DNA from 2 places in the Shinella sp. genome. Region 1 is predicted to be linked to the other one. Evidence: riboswitches for the same ligand, from Rfam matches in the RefSeq annotation. Region 1 holds a riboswitch; the other holds the start of a gene.
The links. Region 1 has a riboswitch for FMN ahead of ACT6VE_RS02420 (6,7-dimethyl-8-ribityllumazine synthase). Riboswitches for the same ligand answer to the same signal wherever they lie in the genome.
Positions count from the first base shown of each region.

Region 2: linked by a shared signal. The riboswitch ahead of ribB (3,4-dihydroxy-2-butanone-4-phosphate synthase) and the one ahead of ACT6VE_RS02420 (6,7-dimethyl-8-ribityllumazine synthase) in region 1 are both predicted to bind FMN.

Region 1 covers NZ_JBQVPI010000001.1:517,005-524,226, forward strand. Annotated here, with positions in the region: gene ACT6VE_RS02410 (ABC transporter ATP-binding protein) at 1-765, opposite strand, end outside; gene ACT6VE_RS02415 (helix-turn-helix transcriptional regulator) at 963-1,760, shown strand; gene ACT6VE_RS02420 (6,7-dimethyl-8-ribityllumazine synthase) at 1,858-2,334, opposite strand; FMN riboswitch at 2,429-2,593, opposite strand; gene ACT6VE_RS02425 (ABC transporter ATP-binding protein) at 2,704-3,765, opposite strand; gene ACT6VE_RS02430 (ABC transporter permease) at 3,775-4,557, opposite strand; gene ACT6VE_RS02435 (ABC transporter permease) at 4,554-5,444, opposite strand; gene ACT6VE_RS02440 (ABC transporter substrate-binding protein) at 5,589-6,692, opposite strand; gene ACT6VE_RS02445 (MurR/RpiR family transcriptional regulator) at 6,796-7,222, opposite strand, start outside.
Region 2 covers NZ_JBQVPI010000003.1:260,931-268,152, forward strand. Annotated here, with positions in the region: gene ACT6VE_RS08170 (sugar ABC transporter ATP-binding protein) at 1-1,380, shown strand, start outside; gene ACT6VE_RS08175 (SDR family oxidoreductase) at 1,398-2,186, shown strand; FMN riboswitch at 2,245-2,391, shown strand; gene ribB (3,4-dihydroxy-2-butanone-4-phosphate synthase) at 2,483-3,118, shown strand; gene ACT6VE_RS08185 (ArgE/DapE family deacylase) at 3,207-4,484, opposite strand; gene ACT6VE_RS08190 (aspartate aminotransferase family protein) at 4,558-5,931, opposite strand; gene ACT6VE_RS08195 (NAD-dependent succinate-semialdehyde dehydrogenase) at 5,966-7,222, opposite strand, start outside.

The sequences.
Region 1 (7,222 bases):
GCCGCCGGTTTCCAGCATGCCGTCGAGGCGGTTGGTCTTGCCGACGAAATCGGCGACGAAGAGATCGGCCGGACGGTCGTAGACTTCCTGCGGCGTGGCGAGTTGGCGGATGCTGCCGGCGCTCATCACGCAGACGAGGTCGCTCATCGACAGGGCTTCCTCCTGGTCATGGGTGACGAGCACGAAGGTGATGCCGAGGTCGCGTTGAAGGGTTTGAAGCTCGATCTGCATCGCGGAGCGCAGCTTCTTGTCGAGGGCCGCCAGCGGTTCGTCGAGCAGGAGCACGGAGGGCTTGTTGACGAGGGCGCGGGCGAGCGCTACGCGCTGCTGTTGGCCGCCGGACATTTCATGGATGCGACGCTTGGCGAAGCCGGAGAGGCGCACCATCTCCAGCGCCTCGCCGACGCGGCGCGAAATTTCCGCGGTCGGCAGTTTCGGGCGAAGCTGCTTCAGGCCATAGGCGACATTCTGCTCGACATCGAAATGCGGGAAGAGCGCGTATTGCTGGAACACCATGTTGACGGGGCGTCGATAGGCCGGCACGCCGTTGACGACGCTGCCCGCAATCAACACCTCGCCCTCGCTCGGCTGCTCGAAGCCGCCGATCATTCGAAGGCAGGTGGTCTTGCCGCAGCCGGACGGGCCGAGAAGGGCCACGAAGGCGCCCTTCGGCACGGCGAGGTTGATGTCGGAGACCGCGGTCACCGCGCCATAGCGCTTGGTCACCGAACGGAACTCGATGTCGTTCGTTGGGGCGGATATCACGTCTGTTCCCTGCGGTTGTTGGTCTCTCAGCGATCTCTGCCGCTATGGCCACCGTCAGCTCGAATGCTAGTCAGCGGCCTGCCGGTTGGTATATACCCCGAGAGAGGTATTTTATCCATAAATCGGCTGTGGGAGGAGTATACCCCTGCGATGGCGGTAGAGGGTTTCCGCGCGCGGAACTGGGGAGCAGGAACGCCATGCAGGTCGATTTCAAGGCACTTTTCCATACGCTCGCCGATTGGACGGGGGCTGCGGAGACACCTGATCGCAAGACGGGCGAAACCTTGCTGGCGATGATGCGGGCGCTCGTGCGCTTCGACGACATGGTCATCTTCGCCTATCGCGACAAGGCCCGGCCGATCGACCTGTTCAGCACCTTCGATGCGGATGACCATCATATCTTCGTGACGCTCTACCAGGCTGGCCCCTATCTGCTCGACCCGTTCTACCACACGACCCGCGCGGCCCGGGCCGGCGTTTTCCGCATGCGGGAGCTGGCGCCGGATCGCTTCTTCTCCAGCGAGTACTACCGCACCTACTACTCTCAGACCCGGCTTGCCGAAGAGCTCGGCTTCTTTGTGCCGACCGCCGATGGCGTCACGGTCGTCGTCTCGCTGATGCGGCGGGAAAAGACCGGCGTCTTCCCGGCTGCAGAATACGGGCTGCTCAACGATGTGGAACCCTTCGCTACCGCCTTCGTGCGCCGGGTCTGGGGTGATCTTGCCGGGCGCTTTGCGGATACGGGGCAGGGGCGTGGGCGACGCAGCGAGCCGGTGAGCGCGGCGGACCGCGTCTGGCGCAGGCTCAATCTCACGGACCGCGAGGCCTCGATCATCGAACTGGTTCTGCAAGGGCATTCGTCGGAATCAATCGGGCTCAAGCTCGATATCTCTACCGGTACGGTGAAGGTCCACCGCCGCAACGTCTACCGCAAACTCGGGATTTCCTCGCAGATCCAGTTGCTGTCGATCTATCTGAAGAACCTGCAACCTTAAAAGCGAAAGCCCGGCATTGCTGCCGGGCTCCCTTGAGTCTTTTCAACGGCTTGCGATCTCATCCTGTCGGATTGATTCTGGTCGTTGAGATGTTGATTCAAGCGACCGCTGCGAGCGCGACCTGCGCGCGGGCGTCGATGATCTGGCGGGCGGCGTTGGCGGCTTCCTTGCCCTTGAGGACGAAGTGCTCGCGGAAAAACGCGATGTGGGCTTCCGATTCCTGGAAATTGTGCGGGGTCAGCACGGCGGAGAGCACCGGAACGTTGGTGTCGAGGCCGACGCGCAAGATGGCATCGACTACGCTGCCGGCGACGAAATCATGGCGGTAGATGCCGCCGTCGACGACGAGCGCGACGCCGAGGATGGCGGAGTAGCGGCCGGTCTTTGCAAGAAGCTGGGCGTGCAGCGGGATTTCCAGCGCGCCCGGTACGTCGATCACGTCGACATCTTCGGCACGGCCGCCAAGCGCTGCCCATTCGGCAACGAAGGAGTTGACCGCCTGGTCGACGATGCCGGCGTGCCAGCGGGCACGGATGACGGCGATCCGGGAGGAGGGGGTGGCATTCGCATTCATGTCTAGGCCTTTCAAGGGTTGAGCCATTTTTCAATGATCCCCTTGGGCGAACACGCATGAGGCACGCTGACCCACCTTGCGGCGGGTGCCTCATGCTTGCTCTCTTCCATCCGGACTATGACCGTCGGCTCCGGCATTGCACCGGATCTGCTGACCCTTCCGTTTTGGCGGAAGGCGCTCGCGGGCTCCGGAATGCTTCCTGTCGGGAAGAATGGCCGATACCGCCGGTGGGGAGTTTCACCCCGCCCTGAGAACGATGGAAGACTAGCCGGCCATCGCGCCAAGATCAAATCCGCAGGCGACGGAAAACACGCAATTCACGACAGATTTTTCCAAGCCTTTTGCAAGGCCTGGAATGAAACCGCTGTCTCAGTCGCGGATGATCAGCAGGTCGCCTGCCGTGAATCGCAGCGTCGACGTCTCGCCGACCGCCGGCGGCACGAGGCCGGGGCTGTTGAACATGTCGAAGGAGATGATGGCATCGCCCACCTTCATGCGGGTGCGAATGACCGAACCGAGGAAGTTGGAGGAGGTGACCTCGCCGGTCAGCGCCGTGTCGCCCTTGGCGTCGGGTGCCGTCGAGCCGGCTTCCGGGCGTAGCGCCAGCGAGACCGTGTCGCCGGCTTTCAGGGCGCCGAGTGGCTCGCGCAACGTCACACCCTGGTCGCCGATCGTGATGCGGTTCGTTGCGGGATCGACGACCTTGGCCTCGATGAGGTTCAGCGTACCGACGAAGTTCGCGACGAAGCGGGTGGCCGGGCGGTTGTAGATGTCGGCCGGCTTGCCGATCTGGTCGGCCTTGCCGGCGTTCATCACGACGATGCGGTCGGAGATCGACAGCGCCTCTTCCTGGTCGTGCGTGACGAAGACCGTGGTGATGCCGAGCTGCTGCTGGATCATGCGGATTTCTTCGCGCAGCGATACGCGGATCTTGGCGTCGAGGGCCGACAGCGGTTCGTCGAGCAGCAGCACCTGCGGCTTCGGGGCGAGTGCACGGGCGAGCGCCACACGCTGCTGCTGGCCGCCGGACATCTGGTAGGGGTAGCGGTCGGCGAGATGATCGAGCTTGATGAGGCCGAGCATTTCCTTCACACGGGCGTCGATCTCGGCCTTCGGCCGGCCGGCGACCTTGAGGCCGAAGGCGACGTTTTCCGCGACGTTCATGTTGGGGAAAAGCGCATAGGCCTGGAAGACCATGCCGATGTTCCGCTGGTTCGGGCGCAGGTTTACCTGGCTCTTGCCGTCGATGGTGATGCCGCCGCCCGAGGGCGTTTCAAAGCCGGCGATCATGCGCAGCACGGTGGTCTTGCCACAGCCCGATGGCCCGAGGAACGAGACGAACTCGCCCTTTTCGATCGACATGTTGAAGTCCTTGACGACCTGCACGGGGCCAAAGGACTTCTGGAGGCTAGTGAGGGTGAGAAAGCTCATGAAAGATCCTTAGGCGGCGCTTTGCGCGCCCTTCTGGAAACGGGAAACAAGCTGGATCAAGCCGAGGCAGCCCCAGGTCAAGGCGAATGACATCACTGCGAGCGCTGCGGGTTCATAGGCACGGTTGGCGCCAAGCAGCTGCATGTAGGGTCCGAAGGCGGGACGGTTGAGCAAGGCGGCCATGGTGAACTCGCCGATGACGATGGCGAAGGTCAGGAAGGCGCCGGACAGAACCGCGATCAGCACGTTCGGGAGGATGATTTTTGCGAGAATCGTCATCCAGCCGGCACCCAGGCTCTGCGCCGCTTCGGTGAGCGTGGCAATATCGATGGAGCGCAGCCCGGTATCGACCGAGCGATACATGTAGGGCAGCGACAGCGTGGCGTAACCGAACATCAGGAGGATGTTCGTTCCGGTGATCGAGCCGGTCAGCGGCAGCCAGCTCGACGTGTTGTAGAGCCGGATATAGCCGAAGACGATGACGATGGCCGGGATGACGAGCGGCAGCAGCGTGATGAACTCGATATAGGGGCGAAGGCCCGGTAGTTTCAGGCGCACCCAGTAGGCGGTGGGCACCACCATCAGCACGCCGAAGATGATCGTCGCGAGCGCCATCAGGATGGAATAGGTGAAGGTTTCCTGGAAGCGAGGGTCGTTGAGAACCACGGCATAAGCGTCGAGCGAATAGACGCCGCGACGCATCTTCAAGGAAAAATTGGTCATGCCGAGCAGCGGCAGGATGAAATAGAGCAGCCCGAAGATGAGGGCGCCCCAGGCCCAGAACTTCTTCATTTCAGCCACCTTTCGCTGCGGGCGCGAAGCCAGATGTAGATCGTGTTGGCGATGCCGGTGACGACGATCATGCCGAAGGCCAGCGCATAACCAAGATGCGGATTGCCGAGCACGTCGCCGCGGATCTGTGCGAAGAGCAGGATCGGCACGATGTTGAGCGAGGAGCCGGTCAACGCGATCGCCGTCGCAACGGCGCCGAAGGCATTGGCGAAGAGCAGCGCCAGCGTGCCAAGGAAGGAGGGCAGCAGGATCGGGAATGCGACCATGCGCCAGTACTGGGTATTGGTCGCGCCAAGAATCTGGGCGGCTTCCCGCCACTCGCGCTTCAGGCCATCGAGAGCCGGCGTGATGATGAGGATCATCAGCGGGATCTGGAAGAACAGATAGGTGACCGTCAGGCCCCAGAAGGAGAGGATGTTGAAGCCGAGCGCGCGCAGGTCGATGCCGATCTGGGTCTTCAGGAACACCGTAAGGAGACCGACCGGGCCGAGCGTCGCGAGAAACGCGAAGGCGAGCGGCACGCCGGCGAAATTGGAGGCGACGCCCGAGAAGGTGAGCAGCGGGCCGCGGATCCATCTCGGCAGGCCGCCGAGCACCGCGGCGGCGGCGACGGAAAAGCCGATCAGGCAGCCGAGCAGCGCGGAGGCGATGCTGATCTTGATGGAGATCCAGTAGGCCGAAAGGATGGACGTGGTGAACAGGCCCCGGATGTTGTCCAGGGTGAAGCTTCCGTCGGGTGTCTGAAAGGCGCCGATGACGATGCGCATCGTCGGCATGATCAGGAATAACAGGACGAAGATCGCGAACGGCGCCGCGCCCAGCCAATGCAGCGGGAAGCGGAAGGGCGCTCGCGTTTGAGGTGTCGCGGCTGAGCTGTCTGAAGACATCAAGAGAGCCTTATGGGGTTGCCGTAACTACAGCTCTCTCTGCGCGTCGTTCCTGATGCGCAGAGAGAGCTGTAGCACTTTGAATGTGCTTGGTTCCCGCAGTCGTCGCCCCGGCTTGTTGGCCGGGGCGACGAGGGATGTCGTTTACTGGACGTTCGCGCCGACGACGGAATCCCAGGCGCCGGTGACAGCAGCCTTGTTGGCATCTACTTCCTCGAGCGTCGGGAAGTAGGCCTTTTCATAGGATGCTGCCGGCGGCAGGGCGTCGATCAGGTCCTGCGGAACCTTGCCGGCCTTGACCATGGCGTTGAAGCGAGCCGGGTGGCAATAGCCCTTCAGCCAGCCGAGCTGACCGTCGTCGGAGTAGAGGTGCTCCATCCACAGCTTGGCAGCGTTCGGGTGCGGCGCATAGGCCGAGATACCCTGAACGTAGACGCCGGCGAGAACGCCCTTCTCCGGAACGACGACTTCCGTCGGCGGGTTGCCGTTGAGCGTCTTCGCCCAGCCGAGAGCATTGTAGTCCCAGGCGACGATGATCGGGGTGGAGCCCTGTGCCAGCGTGCCGGACTTGCCGATGACCGGAACGAAGTTGCCGGCCTTGTTCAGTTCGGCGAAGTAAGCAAGACCAGCTTCGCCGGCTTCCTTGCCGGACTTGGCATCCTTGGAAAGACCAGCGGCGAGAACGCCGAGAATCGCCTGGTTGGAGGCGCGCGGGTCACCAGCGAGAGCGACCTGACCGGCATATTCCGGCTTCAGGAGGTCAGCCCAGTCCTTCGGGGTGTTGGCGACGAGGTCCTTGTTCACGAGGAACGACATCACGCCGTAATAGTCGCCGTACCAGAAGCCTTCGGCATCCTTGATGCTGTCCGGGATTTCGTCCCAGGTGGAGACCTTGTAGGGCTGCAGCAGGCCTTCGGCCTTTGCCTGCGGACCGAAGGCGAGGCCGACGTCGATCACGTCGGGCGACTGCGGGCCCTTGTTGTCCTTGTTGGCCTTGATCGCTTCGACTTCATCGGCCGAACCGGCATCGGGGTTCAGTTCGTTGACCTGGATTTCCGGGTACTTGGCCTTGAAGGAGGCGATGACGTCACCGTAACCGCACCAGTCGTGCGGCAGCGCGATCGTCGTCAGCATGCCTTCCTTCTTCGCGGCTTCGATGAGCTCGGCGCTCGGCTCGGCGAGGGCGAGCGACGGAAGCGCGATCGCCAGGGCAGTGGAGAGCGAAAGCAGACGTTTCGTTTGTGACATCACGGGTGTTCTCCTTTGGTGTGTCAGTCAACTTCGGCGAAGCTGATACTGGTGGCAGATGAAGGTTATGTGACAGTTTTGTTTCGGTTTTTTCGTATGCCTGTCAGGATTTGCCGGGCACCTCCGGCCGGGGCTTGCGGAAAAGCCGGCTGGCCTCGAAGAGGCCCTCCAGCGTCTTCATTCGGCCGCTGGTTTCTTCCCAGCCCGAACTCTGCACCGCTTCGATCAGCGCCTCGACGATGAATAGCGTCACGACGGACGAGTCCCATGCTGACGGCGCCTCGATATGGACCCGGAAAACCTTCGCAGCCGCTTTGGCCACGGGCGAGGCCCATTGGTCGGTGAAGAGCACGATTTCCACGCCGCGCTCGCGCGCCACCCGGCCAAGCGTCTCCATTTCCTGCTCGTAGCGGCGGATGTCGAAGATCACCAGAACGTCGCCAGCCTTCATGTTCAGCACGTAGTGCGGCCAGGAGCTGGGATTGGACGCGATCTGCGTGACGTTCGGGCGGATGACCTGGAGATGCGTG
Region 2 (7,222 bases), on a different contig from region 1:
GCGCTGCTCGGTGAAAACGGTGCCGGAAAATCGACCCTGTCGAACATCATTTCCGGCACCGTGCAACCCTCTGCCGGCGCCATGACCTGGCTCGGCAAGACCTACGCCCCCGTCAGTCCCCGCGCCGCGATGGACGAGGGAGTGGGCATGATCCATCAGGAATTGAAACTGCTCCCCAAGCTTTCGATTGCAGAAAATGTCTTCGTCGGCCGCTACCCGATGCGCTCCGGCCGCATCGACCGCAAGGTGATGGAAGATCGGGCAAGGAGCGGCCTCAAGCGGCTCGGCCTCGACATCTCGCCGGATCGTCTTGTCGAAGGCTTGTCGACCGGCAAGCAACAGCTTATCGAAATCGCCAAGGCACTGACGCTGAATGCGCGTCTGCTCATCCTCGACGAGCCAACTGCGGCGCTTGGCGGCGAGGAAACCCAGCTCCTCTTCCAGCAGATCGAACGGCTCAAATCGGAAGGTGTGGGCATCATCTACATTTCGCACCGGCTGGAGGAAATCCGCCAGATCGCCGACCGCATCGTCGTTATGCGCGACGGCGCCAAGGTGCAGCAGTTCGACACCGGCGACGTGCCGATCCGCACCATCGTCGAGGCCATGGTCGGGCGCTCCCTCGAACGCATGTTCCCGACACTTCCCGACCCGACGGAGGAGGTGGCACTGGAAGTGCGCAACCTCTCTTCGCCATCCAGAGCGTTCCGCGATATCAATTTTTCCGTCCGCAAGGGCGAAGTCTTCGGTATTGCCGGACTCATGGGCGCCGGCCGCACGGAGCTGGTTCGCGCCATCACGGGCGCCGACCCCATTTCCGGCGGCGAAGTGTTCCTGCATGGCAAGGCCGTGACGCCCCGTTCCCCTGTTGACGCCATCCGCCACGGCATCGTTCTCGTGCCGGAGGATCGCAAGCTTCAGGGCGTGGTGCTCGAGCATTCGATTGCGGAAAACATCGGTTACGCCAATCTCGATGAGATTTCCCGCAACGGCTGGATTTCGTCACGCCGCATCCGTGAGTTCGCCGAGGGCTATATAAAGCGTTTCGGGGTCAAGGGTCGTGGTGGGCAGAATGCGGGCGAGCTTTCGGGCGGTAATCAGCAGAAGGTGGTGCTTGCCAAATGGCTTGCGCGCAAGCCCGAGGTCGTGGTGCTGGATGAGCCGACGCGTGGCATCGACGTCGGCGCCCGCTCGTCGATCTACGATCTCATCATGGATCTCGCCCGCGCGGGTGTCGCGGTCATCGTGGTGAGCTCGGACCTCGAAGAGGTACTCGGCGTCTCCAGCCGCATCATGGTCATGGCGCAGGGCAAGCAGGCTGGCATCCTGAACCGCGAGGACGCAAACGACGTCTCGGTCATGGAACTGGCAACGATCTGAACAGGGAATAATGCAAGATGTCTGAAATCACGCTCAACGCGCCGAAATTGTTCGACCTTTCCGGAAACGTCGCTTTCGTGACGGGCGCCGGCAGCGGCATCGGCCAGCGTATCGCCATGGGGCTGGCGCAGTGCGGTGCGGATGTTGCGCTGCTTGATCGCCGCACCGACGATGGCCTCGCGACCACCGCCGAGTTCATCGCACGGGCCGGTCGCCGCAGCATCCAGATCGCAGCCGACGTGACCAGCGGTGCAGCACTCGATGACGCGGTCGCGCGTACCGAAGCGGAACTTGGTGCCCTGACGCTTGCCGTCAACGCCGCCGGCATCGCCAACGCCAACCCGGCGGAGGAGATGGCGGAAGATCAGTTCCAGACAATGATGGACATCAACCTCAAGGGTGTTTTCCTCTCCTGCCAGGCGGAAGCGCGGGCCATGCTGAAGGGCGGCCGCGGCGCGATCGTCAATATCGCCTCCATGTCCGGGGTCATCGTCAACCGCGGCCTCAGCCAGTGCCACTACAACGCCTCCAAGGCCGGCGTGATCCACATGACCAAGTCGATGGCGATGGAATGGGTGGGGCGCGGCATCCGCGTGAACACGATCAGCCCCGGCTATACGGCAACGCCGATGAACACCCGGCCGGAAATGGTGCACCAGACGAAACTGTTCGAGGAACAGACCCCGATGCAGCGCATGGCTGATGTCGACGAGATGGTCGGCCCTGCGGTTTTCCTGCTGTCAGGTGCGGCAAGCTACGTGACCGGCGTCGACCTTCTCGTTGATGGCGGTTTCTGTTGCTGGTGATATTGCCGGGTCGGCGGTGCCGACCTCTTGCATTCGTCCGGTGGAATTCCTTATTTACACGTGTTCTCAGGGCGGGGTGAAAATCCCCACCGGCGGTATTCGGAGCGATCCGGGAGCCCGCGAGCGCTTCCATGCAAGTGGAAGGTCAGCAGACCCGGTGCGAGGCCGGGGCCGACGGTTACAGTCCGGATGGAAGAGGACATGTCTGCAAAATCGCCCTTTTCGGGGCGGTCCGCAGGCCTGTTCGCCCAAGGGATTGATAACGCCGATAGCGGCACCCCTTGAAAGGCAATGAAATGGCAATCTCGAAAATTGAAGACGCAATCGCGACGCTTTCGCGCGGCGGCATGATCGTGGTCGTGGACGATGAAGACCGTGAGAACGAGGGCGACATCATCGTCGCATCGGACGCGGTAACACCTGAAACGATCGCCTTCATGATGAAACACGCGCGCGGACTGATCTGCGTCGCGATGGACGGCGACCGTCTCGATGCGCTCGATATCCCGCTGATGGTGCCGCAGAACACCGAACTGCACAAAACGGCCTTCACCGTTTCCGTCGATTATTTGCCCGGCACCACGACCGGTATTTCGGCAGCCGATCGTGCAGCGACTGTGCAGGCGCTCATGGCCCCTGCATCCACGCCGTCGGATTTTGCCCGGCCGGGTCACATTTTCCCGTTGCGGGCGCATCCTCGCGGTGTGCGCGGGCGGCCGGGCCATACGGAAGCGGCGGTCGATCTCGCGCGCCTAGCGGGCAAAATTCCGTCGGGTGTGATCTGCGAAGTCGCCAATGATGACGGCACCATGGCGAGGCTCCCCGAGCTGGTCGCGTTCGCCGAACGTCACCAGTTGCCGCTTGTCACCATCGAAGACCTGATTGTTTACCTCGAAGCACAGCAGCCGGCTGTTTCCACGCAAGCCGCGTAGATATCGCCGGAAAGGCAGGTTTCGTTCTGGTAAACGCGTCGCGCCGAGTAGGTGCGGCGCGCTTTAGCCACTCCGATATTGTGCAATGTCAGGCATCTCTAACCCCGCACCAATCCGCGGCGAAGAGCGCGAGTGTTTTTGTGACGCGTCGCAAGGAGGCAAGGCTGATGCGCTCGTCAATGCCGTGGATGTTTTCGGCAATGGGACCATAGACCAGCGAGGGGATGTTGCCGTGCACAGAGAACACGGCGGCATCGAGATAGCAGGCCATGACGTAGGCTTTCAGATCCTCGCCTGTATGGGTGGCGGCATGGGCTATGCGCAGGCTCGCTTCGGCGGCGGTGTCTTCAGGCAGCTCGTAGCCGGCATGCATCACACCGACCCAGGTGAGCGTCACGAGTTGCCCGCCGGCGAAGACGGGGTCCTCGGCCTGCATGCGCTCCACGAAAGCCTCGAATTCGGCCGCACGGGCCTTCGGGCTCTCGCCCGGGTAGAAGCCGATCCGGCCTTCGGCGGTGCAGTCGCTGGGGATCGAGGCGATCCAGTCGCCGCCGGCGATGGTGCCGATCGTCAGCGCGACGGGATTTGCAAGACCCTTGAACCAGCGCTTGCCTTGCCGTTCGGCGATCCATTGCTGCTCCAGGGTCCTGAGATGGCCGATCAGGCGGATCATCAGGTCGATGGCGCTCTGGCCGGATTCCGGCTCGCGCGGATGGGCCGGGCGGCCCTTCGTTTCCAGCCTGAATTTCAGCACGCCGGCATTGGCGCGCACGAGCTGTTCATCGGTCGGTTCGGGGCTGACGATCGCGTCGGCGGTAAAACCAAGGGCAAACGCCGTTGCAGCACCGTTACCGGTGATTTCCTCTTCCACGACCGACTGCACCTGAACGTCACCGCGCAGCGACAGGCCGGCTGCGGCGATCGCGTCGAGCGCGAAGATAGAGGCGACGAGGCCGGCTTTCATGTCGCCAGCTCCACGGCCGTAAAGCCAGTCGCAATTGCGGACGGGTTCGAAGGGTGGGGAGGTCCAGCGCTGGCTGCTTCCAGCCGGAACGATGTCGACATGGGAATTGAAGGCGAGGGACCGGCCGCCGCCCTCAGCGGGTTTGCTGCCGACGACGTTCCAACTCGCGTCGTAATCCACCGTGGTCGGCGAAAAGGCCGGATGCCGGCCGATTTTTGACGCATCGGTGCGGAAACGGCTGGTGGTGAAACCGCGCTGTTTCAGCGCCGTCTCGATGAAATCCTGCGCCGCCGATTCCTCGTTGCGCAGGGACTTGAACCGCACCAGGGTTTCGAGAAAACGGACCTGATCGTCGAAATGCAGATCGACGGCGTCGAGGATACGGTCGTTCGCGGATGTCATGGCAATCTTAAGCTTGGAGTTCAATGGAGGGGACGGGACAGCCTAGCTGCTGCCTCGCCCATTTCAAGCTGGCTTAGCCGAGAACGGTCTTCACGGCATCGGCCGCAGCCTTCACGACGATATCCGCTTCTTCCCGCGTCAGGCACAGCGGCGGCGCGAAGCCGAGAATGTCGCCCTGCGGCATGGCCCGGCCGATGACGCCGCGTTCGAGAAGGGCGGCGGAGACCTGTGGACCGATCTTTTTCGACGGATCGAAGAAGGCACGGTCGTCTCTGTCCTCGACGAATTCGATGGCCGCCATCAGGCCATCGCCACGCACTTCGCCGACATGCTTGTGATCGCCGACGGCTTTCGCCAGTTCCGCGCGGAAGTAAGCGCCGGTGGAGCCGGCGTTTTCGACGAGGCCGAGTTCGTCGACGAGTTCGAGATTGGCAATGCCGGCAGCGGCGCAGATCGGATGCGAGGAATAGGTCCAGCCATGGCCGATGGCGCCGAGTTCATCCGAGCCCTTGACCAGAACCTCCCACATCTTTTCCGAGACGATGGTGCCGGAGAGCGGTGCATAGGCCGAGGTGAGGCCCTTGGCGATGGTGATGAGGGCCGGCTTCATGCCGTAATGGTCCGAGCCGAACATCGTGCCGAGGCGGCCAAAGCCGGTGACGACCTCGTCGGCAACGAGCAGGATGTCGTATTTGTCGAGCACGGCCTGGATCTTCTGCCAATAACCCTTCGGCGGCGGCACGATGCCACCTGTGCCAAGGATCGGCTCGCCGATGAAGGCGGCAACCGTGTCAGGCCCTTCGGCGATGATCATCTCCTCCAGCTTGTCGGCGCAATATTGCGAAAACTGTTCTTCATCCATCGAACGATCCGGACGGCGGAAGAAGTAGGGGGCTTCCGTGTGCAGGATCGGCGCACGCGGCAGGTCGAAGGCATTGTGGAAGAGGGCAAGGCCCGTCAGCGAACCGGTCATGACGCCCGAGCCGTGATAACCGCGCCAGCGCGAAATGATCTTCTTCTTCTCCGGCCGGCCGAGAATGTTGTTGTAGTACCAGATCAGCTTGATGTTGGTCTCGTTGGCATCCGAGCCGGAAAGACCGAAATAGACGCGGCTCATGCCCTCGGGTGCGCGGTCGATGATCATCTTGGACAGTGTGATCGAGGCTTCCGTGCCGTGGCCGACATAGGCGTGGTAATAGGCGAGGTTCTTTGCCTGCTCGGCGATCGCATCGGCGATCTTCTGGCGGCCATAGCCGACATTGACGCAGTAAAGGCCGGCAAAGGCATCGAGGCTCGTCTTGCCGTTGGTGTCGGTAATGTAGACGCCTTCGCCGCCTGCGATGACACGCGTCGGCGTCTCGCCGCGGGCGTGCATGCCCATATGGGTCGAAGGGTGGAAGAAGTGATCGCGGTCCCAGGCGGTCAGTTCGTTATTTCCGTCGAGCATGGTCTTTCCTTTCAGTATAGTTCGGCGCCCGGGATCAGGCAGCCGTGTCGATGCAGAGATATTTGAGTTCGGTGAAGGCCTCCATGCCGTGGCGCGACCCCTCGCGGCCAAGACCGGATTGTTTCCAGCCGCCGAAGGGAATCGGCCCGCCGGTGATCTTCACCCGGTTGATGGCCACCATGCCGTATTCCAGCGCGCGGGCAAGCCGCATCTGGCGGGCGCCGTTTTCGGTGACGACATAGGCGACGAGGCCGTATTCAGTATCGTTGGCGCGCTTGACGACCTCCGCTTCACTGTCGAAAGCGGTGACGGCGGCGACCGGGCCGAAGGTTTCTTCACGCATGATCAGCGTATCGTCGGAGACATCCGTCAACAGCGTCGGCTCATAGAACAGTGGGCCTGCTTTATGACGTTTGCCGCCAGTCAACAGCGTTGCGCCGTGCTTCAGAGCGTCGGCGACCTGTTCCTCGACCTTGGCAATCGCCCGCTCGTGCATCAACGGGCCGATCTCCACATCGGCTTCAAGCCCGCCGCCGACCTTCAGTGCCTCGATGCGAGCCTTGAAGGCCCTGGTGAACGCTGCAAGCACGGACCGCTCGACATAGATACGGTTGGCGGCGAGGCAGTCCTGGCCGGAGGTGGCGAACTTGGCGTTGATCGCAATGTCGGCGGCCTTGTCGATGTCGGCATCGGCGAAAACGATCAGCGGCGCGTGGCCGCCGAGTTCCATCACCAGCCGCTTCATGGTCGGCGCGCACTGGCCGGCGATCAGCTTGCCGATCTCTGTTGAGCCGGTGAAGCTCATCGCACGGACGCGGGCATCGGCATTCATGCGGCCGACGATGGTTGCAGCATCGCCCGTCACCACGTTGAAGACGCCGGACGGAAGGCCGGCCCTTTCGCCGAGTTCGGCCAGCGCCAGCGCCGAGAGTGGCGTCTCGCTGGAAGGATGGGCAACGACGGTGCAGCCGGCTGCAAGGGCCGCCGCAGCCTTGCGGGTGATCATTGCGCAAGGGAAATTCCACGGCGTCACGATGCCGACGACGCCGAGCGCCTCGCGACGCACGATCATCTCGGCGCCGGGCAGGTGGCTGGTCACGCTTTCGGCGTTGAGGCGTTTTCCCTCCTCGGCATACCACTCGATGAAGGAGGCGGCATAATCGATCTCGCCGCGGGATTCGGCGAGCGGTTTGCCCTGTTCGAGCGTCATAAGCAGTGCGAGGTCTTCGCGCGCTTCGAGGATCAGCCCGTGCCATTTGCGAAGGATGGTTGCGCGCTGCTGCGGCAGCAG